Regions from separate parts of the Bradyrhizobium sp. GW821-FHT13H06 genome, predicted to be linked through region 1. Evidence: predicted binding sites of a transcription regulator. Region 1 holds the regulator's gene; each other region holds the start of a gene.

Region 1 (3,585 bases):
CCCGATGACGATCTATGAGAACATCGCCTTCGGCATCCGCCTCTACGAGAAGATCTCGAAGTCCGAGATGGACGGTCGCGTGGAGAAGGCGTTGCGCGGCGGCGCGCTGTGGAACGAGGTCAAGGACAAGCTCAACGCCTCCGGCCTGTCGCTCTCCGGCGGCCAGCAGCAGCGCCTCTGCATTGCCCGCACCGTCGCGGTGCGGCCCGAGGTGATCCTGTTCGACGAGCCGTGCTCGGCGCTCGACCCGATCTCGACCGCCAAGGTCGAGGAGCTGATCCAGGAATTGTCCGAGAACTACACGATCGCGATCGTCACCCATAACATGCAGCAGGCGGCGCGCGTCTCCGACAAGACCGCCTTCATGTATCTCGGCGAGTTGATCGAGTTCGACGACACCAGCAAGATATTCACGTCGCCGAGCGACCGGCGCACGCAGGATTACATCACCGGCCGGTTCGGCTGAGGAGACGGAACATGGGTTCTGAACATACCGCAAAGGCTTTCGATACCGACCTCCAGGAACTCACGCGCCTGGTCGCCGAGATGGGCGGCATCGCCGAGCGCATGATCGTCGATTCCGTCGACGCGCTGATCCGCCGCGACGTCACGCTCGGTCAGCGCGTCGTCGCCACCGACGCCGAACTCGACACGCTGCAGAAGCGCATTGAGGAGCGCGCCGTGCTCACCATCGCCCGCCGCCAGCCGATGGCCGTTGATCTGCGCGAGATCGTCGGGGCCATGCGCGTCGCGACCGATCTCGAGCGCATCGGCGATCTCGCCAAGAACATGGGCAAGCGTGTCGCAGCGCTGGAAACGGATTTTCATCCGCTGAAACTGTTCCGCGGCCTGGAACACATGACCGACCTCGTGCAGCAGCAGGTCAAGTCGGTGCTGGACGCCTATGCCGCGCACGATCTGCCGGCAGCGATGGCGGTGTGGAAGGGCGACGAGGAAGTCGACGCCATCTGCACCTCGCTGTTCCGCGAACTCCTCACCTACATGATGGAGGATCCGCGCAACATCTCGTTCTGCATCCATTTGATGTTCTGCGCCAAGAACATCGAGCGGATCGGCGACCACGCCACCAACATCGCCGAGACCGTGTTCTACATGATCGAGGGCCAGGCGATCACCGACAAGCGGCCGAAGGGCGACATGACGAACTTCGCCACGACGATCCCGAATACCTAAGGAGCGACGACAACATGGGCGCACGCATTATGGTGGTTGAGGACGAGGAAGCTCTCACCGAGCTTCTTCGCTACAACCTCGAAGGCGACGGCTATGACGTCGAGACGGTGATGCGCGGCGATGACGCCGACACCCGCCTCAAGGAGCACATTCCCGATCTGATCGTGCTCGACTGGATGCTGCCGGGCCTGTCGGGCATCGAGCTGTGCCGGCGGCTGCGCACCCGGCCCGAGACCAAGCAGCTGCCGATCATCATGCTCACCGCGCGCGGCGAGGAGAGCGAGCGGGTGCGGGGTCTTGCGACCGGCGCCGACGATTACATCGTCAAGCCGTTCTCGGTGCCGGAGCTGCTGGCGCGCGTGAAGGGTCTGCTCAGGCGCGCCAGCCCCGAGCGGCTCGCCACCGTGCTCGCCTATGGCGACATCGAGCTCGACCGCGACAAGCGCCGCGTGGCGCGTTCGGGCCGGCCGATCGATCTCGGCCCGACCGAATATCGTCTGCTGGAGTTCTTCCTGGAGCATCCCGGCCGTGTGTTCTCGCGCGAGCAGCTGCTCGACAGCGTCTGGGGCCGTGACATCTACATCGACGAGCGCACCGTCGACGTCCATATCGGCCGCCTGCGCAAGCTGCTCAATCTCGGCCGCGAGCAGGATCCGATCCGCACCGTCCGTGGCGCCGGCTATGCGCTGGACGATCGGTTTGCGAAGGCGGAGCAGGCGTAAGGTCGGGTGAGCTGTTTGCTGGCAGCTGTGGCCACAATCTCAGCTGTCGTCCCGGGGCGCGCGTAGCGCGAGCCCGGGATCCATAACCACAGGACCTGGTGTGGCGAAGACTCGGAGTGACCATCCCGCGCAACGATTGCGCCCTGTGGTTATGGATCCCCGCGTTCGCGGGGATGACACCGAGCAACTGGAGCCGTCATCGTGTGACGGCTGCGGTCTTGATCAGAGAATTCCGCGAGCTCAGCGCGTGCCCGGCTTCGCCGGTGCGCGGCGGCGATCCGCCGCCGGCTGATACGCCACGCGCGAATGCTGGGCGCAGTAGGGCAGGCCGGAGAGCGCCTTGCCGCCGCAGAAGAAGAAATCCGGGCTCGAGGGATCGCCGACCGGCCAGTGGCAGGTCGCCTCGTTCAGCTCCAGCAGTGACAGCCGCTGGCTCATCGGCACCACATTGTCGTAGGTGACGGGTTCGGCCTCGACCTCGACCTCGAAGGCCTGCGCCAGCGCGGTGTTGCCGCGGGCGACGGGGCGGGTCACCCGCATCATGTGCTGCGCGGGCCGCGCCTTGCGCGGCCGGGGCGCTGCCGATGAAGGGCTCTTGGCGCGGCCGGACAAGCCGAGCCGGTGCACTTTGCCGATCACGGCATTGCGGGTCACATTGCCGAGCTCCGCCGCGATCTGGCTGGCCGAAAGTCCGGCCTCCCAGAGCTTTTTCAGCTGCTCGACGCGATCATCGGACCAGGTCAAAACCGTCATTGCACCCTTTCCCTCGCTGCGCGCCTGCCATCCTGGGGCCTTCGCAGCGATTGCCTAAGCCTTCAAAAACCCGTGCCGCCAGAATCCCTTAAGGCTCGCCGGGCGCGCTCAAGACGCCCGAACGTTTACGCCGGTACATGAGGACTTAAGGGATCAGAACTGCTGCACGAGATGTCGTATCTGACAGTCCAAACGCTACAATATGGCGTGACTCCCGCGCAAGAGTCCGCCGACTCGCGTCCACATGTTCCGTGGTGAAAAACCCGCAAAATCGGCACCGCAAGACTACGGATTCAGCGTTTCGCGGGGCTTTCCGGGCGGCATTGACACCCGTCTTGCCAGGCATAAGATAGTGCTACGTGCCGCCCTTAAAAGGCGGCACGTTTCGTTTTCCGGGCCGGTCAATGGTGCGTTGCGTAATGCACGCGTCACACCGTCCGCAACATTCAAGTGACGTCATGACCAACAGCGCCGCGCCGCATTTGCTCCCCGTTTTCGCCAGGGCCGACCTCGGTTTCGAGCGCGGAGAAGGCTGCTGGCTGATCGCGACCAATGGCGATCGCTATCTCGATTTCACCTCCGGCGTGGCGGTGAATGCGCTCGGCCATGCGCATCCCACGCTGGTCAAGGCGTTGCAGGAGCAGGCGACGAAGCTCTGGCACATGTCGAACCTGTTCCAGAGCCCGGACGGCGAGAAGCTCGCGGCGCGTCTGTGCAATGAAAGTTTTGCGGACTTCGTGTTCTTCTGCAATTCCGGCGCCGAGGCGCTTGAAGGTGTGATCAAGCTGGTGCGCCACCATCACTTCTCCAAGGGGCATCCTGAGCGCTATCGCATGATCACATTCGAGGGCGCCTTCCATGGCCGCACGCTGGCGACGCTGGCCGCCACCGGTTCTGCAAAATATCTCGAGGGCTT
Region 2 (3,585 bases), on a different contig from region 1:
GGCAAGCTGATCGTTGCGACCAGCGCGAAGGAAACCGAGAAGCTGCAATCGATCAAGGCGCATGCCGAGGCCAATGGCGTGCTCGACATGCAGCTGCTCACGGGTGAGGCCGCGCGGGCGCTGGAGCCGGCGCTCGCCTGCGATGCTGCGCTGCTGTCACCGTCAACGGGCATCATCGACAGCCACGCCTACATGCTCTCGCTGCGCGGCGAGGCCGAGGACGCCGGCGCGGCCTTCGCATTCCACACCCCGCTGATCCGCGCCAAGGCGACTGCCGGCGTCATCGACGTCGAGGCCGGCGGCGAGGCGCCGATGACGCTGCAATGCAGCCTCCTCGTCAACGCCGCGGGGCTGTCGGCGACGAATGTCGCGCGCAACATCGACGGCATGCCGCTGGACCGGATTCCTCCGGCCTATCTCGCCAAGGGAAATTACTTCAGCTGCAACGCCAAGGCGCCGTTCTCGCGCCTGATCTATCCGGTGCCCGAGCCCGGCGGGCTAGGGGTCCATCTGACGCTGGACATGGCAGGGCAGGCACGTTTCGGGCCCGACGTCGAATGGATCGAGACGATCAACTACGAGGTCGATCCGTCACGCGCAGAGCGCTTCTATCCGGCGATCCGCAAATACTGGCCGACGCTGCCCGATGGCGCGCTGATGCCGAGCTATTCGGGCATCCGGCCGAAGATCGTGCCGCCGGCCGTGGCCACGCAGGACTTCTTGATGCAGGGCCCGCATGATCACGGCGTCGCAGGCCTGATCAACCTGTTCGGCATCGAATCCCCGGGACTGACGTCGTCGCTCGCGATCGCCGATCACGTCGCCGAGCTTGCAGACATCTAGCGCGTTTTCGCGTGAGGTGGATGACGGTTGGCGTCGAGAAACGGTCCCAACAAAGTTGGCGCCAGGCAAACGTCTTGCGCCACCTTGCAGCAGGGATGAGCACGAATGCCCTCATCCCTGCGTGAAAGGATGTGATCAACTCTACGATGTTACGGGGGTCGCTAGTGGAGCGTATCGCCGTGCTTCAGACGCTCGATCTGGTCCTTGACCATCAACTTCCGGCGCTTCAACTCAACAATTTGCAGGTCGTCTGTTGAAAGGTGCACGAGAGCTTCGTGCAATTCGTTTTCGAGAAGTTTGTGCTTCCGTTCCAATTCAACAAGATGTGCCTGAATTGTCATTCGAAACCTCCTCGGTAGGGTTGAACCTCAGGATTCGATCCGGACAAGCAAGTCTACATCAGCGATCCGTTCTGTCGATGGGTATCCGTCGCCGCAGTGTCATTTTTGAAAGTTCATATGTAACGAAGCGTGACTAGGGAACCGCGCGGGAAAAATCCGTGATATCAATGCGCCTGCGCGACGCCGCACCAACCTGCAGAAATATCTTGCGGGAGATCGGCGAGCGAGGATCGCAGATCGCTTGCGATCACGCCGCGCAAGGACGATAATTTCCACAGGGCATCCACAGCCTTAATCTCACGCTTATCGGTTTTCGGCCACCGCAGACATGACCAATGAAGACGAGCGTGAGCTCGAAGCCGAGCTCACCCGGTTGCAGCAGGAACACCGAGATCTGGACGCCGCGATCGATGCACTGCATCAATCGCCCGCCCCCGACCTATTGCGGTTACAGCGGTTGAAGAAGCGCAAGCTGTTGTTGCGTGACCGCATCGCGTTCATCGAAGACCAGATTACCCCCGACATCATCGCCTGATCCGTGAGCGGCCTGCACCGCGGGTCGCCCGCATGAATCCGCTTGACTCGATGAGAACAAAATAGGAACATTTTGGAGCGCCCCAACCTCCGAAATGCCCAAGCCCACGACACGAGGACAACGCAGATGTCGGCAACGCCCCTTCTCGACAACAGCCATTATGAACAGGCCTGCGATCAGGCGATCGCGATGTGCGACGGCAATCTGCGCAGCACGATCAAAGCGCTGATCATGGCCAATGAATATCTGGAAACCGAGCTGGAGGAATTGCAGGCGGCGATTTCCGCCGGCTGCATTCCGGATACCGCGCGCAGCAAGATGCGGAGCAAGAGCAGCGCCGCCTGATTTTCAACAACCGGAGCAACGCCATGTCGGATGTGACCTACTACGTTGCAATGCCCTTCTTGATCGATGCAGACGGCTCGCCGGTCGCGGGCACTGCCGAGGAATGCCAGACCTCGACTGCGGCGCTGCGGCGCGCCGAGATATTGGCTCACGGTGCCGGCCACGTCGGCGCGGTCGCATTCAGCCGCAGCGGCGATCCCATGACCGGCGAATTCGGCGACGCCAAGCTGCTGCGCAAATTCGGCAACGTGCCGGAAGATCTGGGCACACTGTAAGTTCAGCTGCTGACCAGCCTGATCTGCGGCTCGTGCCGCCGACACGCCTTGCGCACGTACATGGCGGCGTCCGCCTCCTCCAGGGCGCGGCCGGCGTCGGACTGCGCCCCCAGCAGCGCGACGCCGGCGGAAGCGCCCGCGGTCACCTGCTGGCCGCGAAAGACGAAGGACAATTCGTCGATCGCCTGCTCGAAGGCTGCGGCCTTCGCCTTGGCGTCGGTCTCGCTGAGATTCCAGAGCAGGAGGGCGAACTCGTCGCCCCCGAGCCGGCCGACCACGTCGGAGGCACGGACCTGTCGCGTCAGCGTGACGACGATCGCCTTGAGCACCTCGTCGCCGGCGGCATGCCCGAACGAATCGTTGATCGGCTTGAGCCGATCGACGTCGAGCACGATCAGTGCCCCGCTGGCGCGGTAGCGCTTCATATAGGCGATGGCGCGCGCAAGCTCGCGCTCGAAGCCGCGGCGGTTGGGAATCTCGAGCAGGAAATCGGTGTCGGCCACAGCTTCCAGTTCCGCGACCCGGAGCTGCGCCTCCTTGAGCTTGGCTCGCAGGCCCCGGATTGTCGCCCTGGCGTTTTCCTTGGCCCCATCATCGCCAGAGGCGGCGCGCCTGGGCGGCTTCGCCGAACGCTTGGTCAGCCGTTTGGGGGCGGATCGGCCGGCGCTGGTTTTCCGGCCGTTTTTGGCCTTCGCAGCGCTCGCCCTTCTTGGTTTCTTCATGGGCATCCTGCTCAATGAAGGCTTGCGGGGATTCACCAAGACAGGATAGTGGATTCCCTTCTCCTTGCCACCGCCTTGCGAGCCGCCGGCCGGAACCGTAAATCTGGCCTATCTTTCTGTTTTTCCGGGCACAATTGACGTCATGACCGCGCCGATCGCCATCATCATGGGAAGCCAGTCGGACTGGGACACGATGCGGCATGCTGCCGACACGCTTGAAGCGCTCGGCATTGCCGCCGACAGCCGCGTCGTCTCGGCACATCGCACGCCCGACCGGCTGTTTGCTTTCGCCAAGGGCGCCAAGGCTGCGGGTTACCAGGTCATTATCGCGGGTGCCGGTGGGGCTGCACATCTGCCCGGCATGGCGGCGGCGCTGACGGAACTCCCGGTATTCGGCGTTCCCGTCGAATCCAAGACGCTCAAGGGCGTCGACTCGCTCTATTCGATCGTCCAGATGCCGGCGGGTGTCCCGGTCGGCACCCTCGCCATCGGCAAGGCCGGTGCGATCAACGCCGCGCTGCTGG
Region 3 (3,585 bases), on a different contig from region 1:
TCTCGCTGCCGGGCCTTGCCCGCGCCGAGGCCGAGGCGCTGGTCGAAAAGGCGCATCAGGTGTGCCCCTACTCCAATGCCACGCGCGGCAATGTCGACGTTCGCCTGACGGTCGTCTGATCGGGAGTGCGGATGGGCTGGCCCGGGATTCCCCTCGGGCCGGCCGTTTCCCCTGATTTGCCATTCTGCGGGATTGCGCGCAGCGGCGCATACGCCCCTTACCCGGAGGGGCATTGCTGGCGTGCACGAACCTCGCTAGGCCTGTGATCAAACCTCGACACAGGAGAAGCGAAGGCATGAGTTCTGAAGCCGCCCTAGGTGCCATGAGCGGACTGCGCGTCGTCGATCTCACGCGCGTGCTCGGCGGTCCCTACTGCACCCAGATCCTCGCCGACCATGGCGCCGACGTGATCAAGGTCGAGCCGCCCGCGGGCGACGAGGTGCGCGAATGGGGCCCTCCCTTCCACGAGGAGGACGCGGCCTATTTCGTCGGCATCAACCGCAACAAGCGCTCGATCGGCCTCGACCTCGGCTCAGAGGGCGGCCGCGCGGTGCTACTCAAGATGCTGGAGACGGCCGACGTCCTGATCGAGAATTTCAAGCCGGGCACGCTGGAGAAATGGGGCATCGGCAACGAGAGCTTGCGCGAAAAATTCCCGCGCCTCGTGCATTGCCGGATCTGCGGCTTCGGCGCCGACGGCCCGCGCGGCGGCAACCCCGGCTATGACGCCATCATCCAGGCCATGACCGGCATGATCGCAGCGACCGGCTCGCCCGAGAGCGGGCCGATGCGGATCGGCGTGCCGCTGGTCGACATCACCACCGGACTCTATGCGGCGATCGGCATCCTGATGGCGCTTTCGGAGCGGCAGCGCTCCGGCAAGGGCCAGTTCCTGGAGACGACGCTGTACGAGACCGGCCTTGCCATCATGCATCCGCACACCGCGAACTATTTCATGCATGGCAAGCCGCCGAGCCTCACCGGCAACGAGCACCCGAACCTCGTGCCCTACGCGATCTTCCCGACCAAGACCGACAACATCTTCATCGGCGTCGGCAATGACGGCACCTTCCGCAAGCTCGCCAAGGAGATCGGCAAGCCCGAGCTCGGCACCGACCCGCGCTTTGCCCGCAACAAGGACCGTATCGCCAATCGCGAGGCGCTGCGTGCCGAGCTTGCCGCCGTGTTCAGCCAGCACGAGGCCGAGCCGCTGTGCAATCGCCTGCTCGCCGCAGGCCTGCCCGCCGGCCCCGTGCAGAAGATCGACCAGGCGTTGACGAATCCGCACACGATCGCGCGCGGCGATATTATCGAGAAGGACTGGTACAAGGGCGTCGCCTCGCCGATCCGGCTCGATCGCTCAAAGCCGAGCCTGCGCCGCCTGCCGCCGAAATTCAGCCAGCACGCGGCGGAGGTGCTCGGCGAGTTCGGCTACTCCAAGGCCGAGATCGACGCGATGGTCGAGAACGGCACGGTCTGCGGCCCCGAGCGCAAGCGCTGAGTGGCGCGATCAAATAAGATCGCGAACGTCGCCGGAGGTGCGCTCCCTCCCCCGCTTGCGGGGGAGGGCTGGGAAGAGGGTGTCTCCGCGACGGGACAATCACCCAGAGGATAAAGCCCTCACCCGGCACTGCGCGCCGACCTCTCCCGCAAAGCGGGAGAGGTTTGGAGCCCCGCGGCCTGACCGTCAGCGTCACACAACGATGCCGCACTGCGGCGCGGACTGCGCATGTGCAGCGTGGGCGGAGGAGTGCGCGCACGGCTTCGCCTATTTGACAGCTTTCCTTTTCAAGCGCTTGCCGCTTTCGTTTCGGCCGCTTACACAGTCATGTGAACGTCATATGGCGCTGCTAGCGCAAGCGCTTCTTCAGTGACGGGCAAGGGAGGTTTCTTGATGGCTCTTCGACATTTTGGTGCGGCTGCCGCATTTGCACTCACGGTCGGCTTGTCGGCTTCGCCGGCCCTGGCTGTGACCGAAATCCAGTGGTGGCACGCGATGACCGGCGCCAACAACGACGTCATCGTCAAGCTCGCCAACGACTTCAACGCCGCGCAGAGCGACTACAAGGTGATTCCGACCTACAAGGGCAACTACGCCGATACGATGAACGCCGGCATCGCGGCGTTCCGCGCCGGCAACGCGCCGCACATCATGCAGGTGTTCGAGGTCGGCACCGCCACCATGATGGCCGCGACCGGCGCCGTGAAGCCGGTCTACAAGCTGATGGCAGAGACCGGCGAGAAGTTCGATCCGAAGGCCTATCTGCCCGCGATCACCGGCTACTATTCGACCTCGAAGGGCGAGATGCTGTCCTTCCCCTTCAACTCGTCGTCGACCGTGATGTGGGTCAATCTCGACGAGCTGAAGAAGGCGAATGTCGAGATCCCGAAGACCTGGCCCGAAGTGTTCGATGCCGCCAAGAAACTGAAGGCGGCCGGCCACGCGACCTGCGGCTTCTCGAACTCCTGGGTCACCTGGGTCAATCTCGAGCAGCTCTCCGCCTGGCACAACGTGCCGCTGGCGACCAAGGCCAACGGCCTCGACGGCTTCGACACCGTGCTCTCCTTCAACGGACCGCTCCAGGTCAAGCATCTCGAAAATCTGGTCGAGCTCCAGAAGGACAAGACCTACGACTATGCCGGCCGCACCAACACCGGCGAAGGCCGCTTCACCTCGGGCGAATGCCCGCTCTACCTGACCTCGTCGGCATTTTTCGGCAACGTCAAGGCGCAGGCAAAGTTCGCCTTCACCGCGGTGCCGATGCCCTATTATCCCGACGTGAAGGGCGCGCCGCAGAACTCGATCATCGGCGGCGCCTCGCTCTGGATCATGGGCGGCAAGTCGGCCGACGAATACAAGGGCGTCGCGAAATTCCTGACCTTCCTCTCCGATACGGATCGCCAGGTCTACATCCACAAATCGTCGGGCTATCTGCCGATCACCAAGGCGGCCTATGAGAAGGCCAAGGCCGAAGGCTTCTACAAGGACCAGCCCTATCTCGAGACCCCGCTGCTCGAACTGACCAACAAGGAGCCGACCGAGAACTCCCGCGGCCTGCGCCTCGGCAACATGGTGCAGCTCCGCGACGTCTGGGCGGAAGAGATCGAGCAAGCGCTGGCCGGCAAGAAGACCGCCAAGCAGGCGCTGGACGCGGCCGTCGAGCGCGGCAACACCATGCTGCGGCAGTTCGAAAAGACCGCCGTGAAGTAAGGCGACAAGCGGCAGGCCGGTGAAGCCGGCCTGCCGCTGCTGCGGGCATCATGCAAAAGCAAGCCATTTTCCAATCCAAGCTGTTGCCCTACGCGCTGGTTGCGCCGCAGCTCGCGATCGTCCTGATTTTCTTCTATTGGCCGGCCTTGCAGGCGGTGATCCAGTCCTTCCTGCTCCAGGACGCCTTCGGCCTCTCGACCAGCTTCGTCTGGTTCGAGAACTATATCGACCTGTTCAAGGAGCCCGCCTATTTCGAGGCGATCCTGCGCACCTTCTTCTTCTCGTTCGCGATCGCGGTGTCGTCGCTGTCGTTCGCGCTGCTGCTCGCCGTGATGGCGGACAAGCCGCTGCGCGGCTCGATGCTCTACCGCACG
Region 4 (3,585 bases), on a different contig from region 1:
CGAGCAACGCGGCGACGAACAGCGCAGCGCCAAGCAGCACGCGCAACCGCTTGCGCGCGACGGCCTTGCGGTAAGCCGCATTCAGCGCAGCCAATTGTTGCTCGGGAAGGATCGAGACTGCGATGGTCATTCGGTCGGAGGCGAGCCAGTCATGGAAAGAGCCGGGTCGATTGACCCGGCTCGAGGTGCGTTGTCCCGAACGATCAGGACGCCTTCTTGCGCAGATGGTCGACGAACTTAATCAGCTCGATCGTCTTGTTGTAGTCTTCGTTCGTGACCGGATCCCAGGGCTTGTTCTTGCCGTCGGAGAGCTTCTTGAAGGCTTCGGGGTCCTTCTGCGCGGCGTCCAGGAACGTCTTCTTGATCGCAGCCTTCATGTCGTCCGGGAGATCGCTGAGATAGGCGACGGGCGAGTTGATGATCATGTCCGACTTCACGACGATACGGAAGTCCTCCTTCTTCATCGGCGTGCCGTCGGCATTCTTCAGCATGCCCTTGGTGAGCATGCGGGTCAGGTTGGAATCGTCATCCGCGTTCCACCAGTTGGCGGCGACATCCACGGTGCCTTGCGCGAGCGCCAGCACCGCATTTTCATGGCTGCCGGTGAAGACGACCTTGGAGAAATAGGCCTCGGGATCTACGCTTAGCTGGTTCAGCTTGAAGCGGGGCATGTTGTTGCCCGATGTCGAGTTCGGATCGACGAGCCCGAGGTTCTTGCCCTTGAGGTCTTCGATCTTCTGGTAGGGCGATTTCGCCAGCACGTAGAAGACCGAGTAGTAGCCCTTTGAACCGTCAGCATTGACCTCGATCGCGAAAGCATCGGTCTTCACACCGGTCAGCCGCGCGCGGGCGAAGGCCGCAGGGCCGTAATAGCCGATGTGGATATTTCCGGCGCGCTGGCCTTCGATCACGGCGGCATAGTCGTTGGCGACGCGCAGCGTGACCTTCGTGCCTAGCTCCTTCGACAGATAGTTGATGAAGGGCGTAAAGCGCTCGGTAACGCCGGAGGCATTCTCGGCGGGAACGACGGCGAGAGTGATCTCCGGGTATTTCTTGCGCCAGTCTTCGGCGGAAGCGGAGGTGGAGAAGGCCAGGGCCGCAGCACCGGCAAGAACCAATCGACGAGTAATCATGACACCCCTCTTCTTGAGCTCGAGTTCGTTTGACGTGAAACGTTGAGTGTGCGCTTCTGCCACTCAGGCGGCGGCAGCGCTGCCGAGCGCCGGGACGCCCTCGGGCGCGGCGGCCGGCGCAGCGCCCATGGCCTCGTTGGCCTCGAGATCGTAGAGCTCGCGCGCGACGTGGTCGGTCAGCGCGGACGGCGCGCCGTCGAACACCACGCGGCCCGCGGCCATGCCGATCAGGCGGTCGCAATAGCTGCGGGCGAGATCGAGCGAATGCAGGTTGCAGAGCACGGTGATGCCGAAATGCTTGTTGATGCGCAGCAGCGCATCCATCACGATCTTGGTGTTGCGCGGGTCGAGCGAGGCGATCGGCTCGTCGGCCAGAATGATATCGGGCTGCTGCACCAATGCGCGGGCGATCGCCACGCGCTGCTGCTGGCCGCCCGAGAGCTGATCGGCGCGCTGGGCGGCGAGCGAGGCGATGTCGAACTGTTCCAGTGCGGACATCGCCAGCGCCTTGTCCTGCTCGGGCCAGGCCTGCAGCAGCGAGCGCCAGGCCGGCATCGTCGCGAGGCGCCCCATCAGCACATTGGTGAGCACGTCGAGCCGGCCGACCAGGTTGAACTGCTGGAAAATCATGGCCGAACGGGCACGCCACTGCCGCAGTCCCTTGCCGCGCAACGCGGTGACGTCGAGGCCGTCGAACAGGATGCGGCCCTGCGACGGTGTCGCAAGGCGGTTGATCGTCCGCAGCAATGTCGACTTGCCGGCGCCCGAGCGCCCGATTACACCGACGAAGCCGCCGGGGGAAACCTCAAACGAAGCGTCGTCCACCGCGGCTTTCGCGCCGAAGCGACATGTCAGACCATCGACCACCAGCATGCAGGGCTCCAGAGTAGCTGGAGGCAACCGCTAACGTCCGTGCTTAACACTTGTGTGACAACGCCGTTGCAGTGCGGCGATCCTGCGCGCTTCATCCCCTGTCATCTCGGCGTCATGACACCGTCATCAAGCAGCTCGAAGAGGAACGCCCGCCCTCGCAGCTCGGATGCAACATGGCCGCCAAAGCTCTTTCGGTTCAGCCGACCATCGACCCCTCGGCCAAACTGCATGAGACCCGGCTCGGCGCCTATACCGAGGTTGGCGCGCGCACGATCCTGCATGAAGTGGCGATGGGCGATTACTCCTATGTCGTCAACGATTCGCAGATCACCTACACCACCATCGGAAAGTTCTGCTCGATCGCGGCGATGACGCGCATCAATCCCGGCAACCATCCGATGCATCGCGTGACCCAGGCGCACTTCACCTACCGCTCCAGCGCCTATTTCGAGGGTGAGAGCGACGATGCCGAGTTCTTCGACTGGCGGCGCCAGCATCATATCCATATCGGCCACGACGTCTGGATCGGCCATGGCGCGATCGTGTTGCCGGGTCGCAACATCGGCACCGGCGCGGTGATCGCCGCCGGCGCCATCGTCACCAAGGACGTGCCGGCCTACACCATCGTCGCCGGCAATCCGGCCCGTATCGTGCGGCGGCGGTTCTCGGAGGAGATCGCCGGGCGCCTTGCGAAGCTCGCCTGGTGGGACTGGGATCACGACAAATTGCGCGCGGCGCTACCCGATTTCCGCAAGCTCGGGATTGAAGATTTTCTTTCGACATACGAAGCACGGGCGAGTTCTCTCACCAATCCTCCTGCCAGCAAACGAAGCGCGATCGCGTGACAGACATATTCCTCGAAGGCGGCCGGACCCTGATCGGCGCCGAGTTCGTCGAAACCTCGCTTCTCGTGTCAGGAACGGATATTGCGCGGGTCGATGCTTCGCGCGGCCGTGCGCGGCTGGCGATCGATGCCCGCGACCTGCTGGTGCTGCCCGGCATCGTCGATCTGCATGGCGATGCCTTCGAGCGACAGATGATGCCGCGCGCCGGCGTCGATTTTCCGATCGACGTCGCGCTCGCCGACAGCGACCGTCAGGCGATCGGCAACGGCATCACCACCGTCTTTCACGCCACGACCTGCTCCTGGGAGCCGGGCCTGCGCAGCGCCGACAATGCGCGCGGCCTGATGGAGGCGATCGAGCGGCAGCGTCCGCAATTCGCCGCCGACACCCACTTCCATCTGCGGCACGAGACCTACAATCTCGACGCCGAGGCCGAGATCGCCCAGTGGCTCGCCGAGGGCCGCGTCGACCTGTTCGCCTTCAACGACCACATGGACGGCACCGTCGCCGACATGTCCAAGCCGCGCAAGCGCAACCGCATGGTGGAGCGCACTGGCCTTTCGAGCGAGGAATTCGACGGGCTGGTCGAGCGCGTGGTTTCGCGCGCCGACGAGGTGCCCGCCTCGGTGTCGCGCCTCGCCGCTTCTGCCCGCTCGGCCGGCGTGCGGATGCTCTCGCACGATGACGCAACGCCGGCGATGCGCCGGGAGTTTCGCGATCTCGGCGCTGACATC

What was found. The regulator PhoB, encoded in region 1, activates phosphate uptake and scavenging genes when phosphate is short. The targets are predictions, from matches to a motif close to TGTCATNNANCTGTCAT.
Region 2: AC1RQP_RS09020 (YdcH family protein) is a predicted target of PhoB. The motif match lies at 1,271-1,287, and genes of this name have one in related genera.
Region 3: ugpB (sn-glycerol-3-phosphate ABC transporter substrate-binding protein UgpB) is a predicted target of PhoB. The motif match lies at 1,825-1,841, and genes of this name have one in related genera.
Region 4: phnC (phosphonate ABC transporter ATP-binding protein) is a predicted target of PhoB. The motif match lies at 2,106-2,122, and genes of this name have one in related genera.

What each region holds. Positions count from the first base shown of each region.
Region 1 is NZ_JBXAPN010000017.1:17,645-21,229, forward strand. Features, by position in the region: gene pstB (phosphate ABC transporter ATP-binding protein PstB) at 1-466, shown strand, start outside; gene phoU (phosphate signaling complex protein PhoU) at 478-1,194, shown strand; gene phoB (phosphate regulon transcriptional regulator PhoB) at 1,209-1,916, shown strand; gene AC1RQP_RS38280 (GcrA family cell cycle regulator) at 2,157-2,669, opposite strand; gene AC1RQP_RS38285 (aspartate aminotransferase family protein) at 3,128-3,585, shown strand, end outside.
Region 2 is NZ_JBXAPN010000002.1:460,430-464,014, forward strand. Features, by position in the region: gene AC1RQP_RS09015 (NAD(P)/FAD-dependent oxidoreductase) at 1-843, shown strand, start outside; gene AC1RQP_RS09020 (YdcH family protein) at 1,005-1,184, opposite strand; gene AC1RQP_RS09025 (YdcH family protein) at 1,513-1,719, shown strand; gene AC1RQP_RS09030 (hypothetical protein) at 1,846-2,064, shown strand; gene AC1RQP_RS09035 (hypothetical protein) at 2,088-2,339, shown strand; gene AC1RQP_RS09040 (GGDEF domain-containing protein) at 2,342-3,061, opposite strand; gene purE (5-(carboxyamino)imidazole ribonucleotide mutase) at 3,204-3,585, shown strand, end outside.
Region 3 is NZ_JBXAPN010000003.1:263,729-267,313, forward strand. Features, by position in the region: gene AC1RQP_RS13650 (organic hydroperoxide resistance protein) at 1-119, shown strand, start outside; gene AC1RQP_RS13655 (CaiB/BaiF CoA transferase family protein) at 296-1,501, shown strand; gene ugpB (sn-glycerol-3-phosphate ABC transporter substrate-binding protein UgpB) at 1,895-3,211, shown strand; gene ugpA (sn-glycerol-3-phosphate ABC transporter permease UgpA) at 3,262-3,585, shown strand, end outside.
Region 4 is NZ_JBXAPN010000011.1:98,657-102,241, reverse strand. Features, by position in the region: gene phnE (phosphonate ABC transporter, permease protein PhnE) at 1-130, opposite strand, end outside; gene phnD (phosphonate ABC transporter substrate-binding protein) at 204-1,133, opposite strand; gene phnC (phosphonate ABC transporter ATP-binding protein) at 1,197-2,006, opposite strand; gene AC1RQP_RS33375 (transferase hexapeptide repeat family protein) at 2,180-2,851, shown strand; gene AC1RQP_RS33370 (alpha-D-ribose 1-methylphosphonate 5-triphosphate diphosphatase) at 2,848-3,585, shown strand, end outside.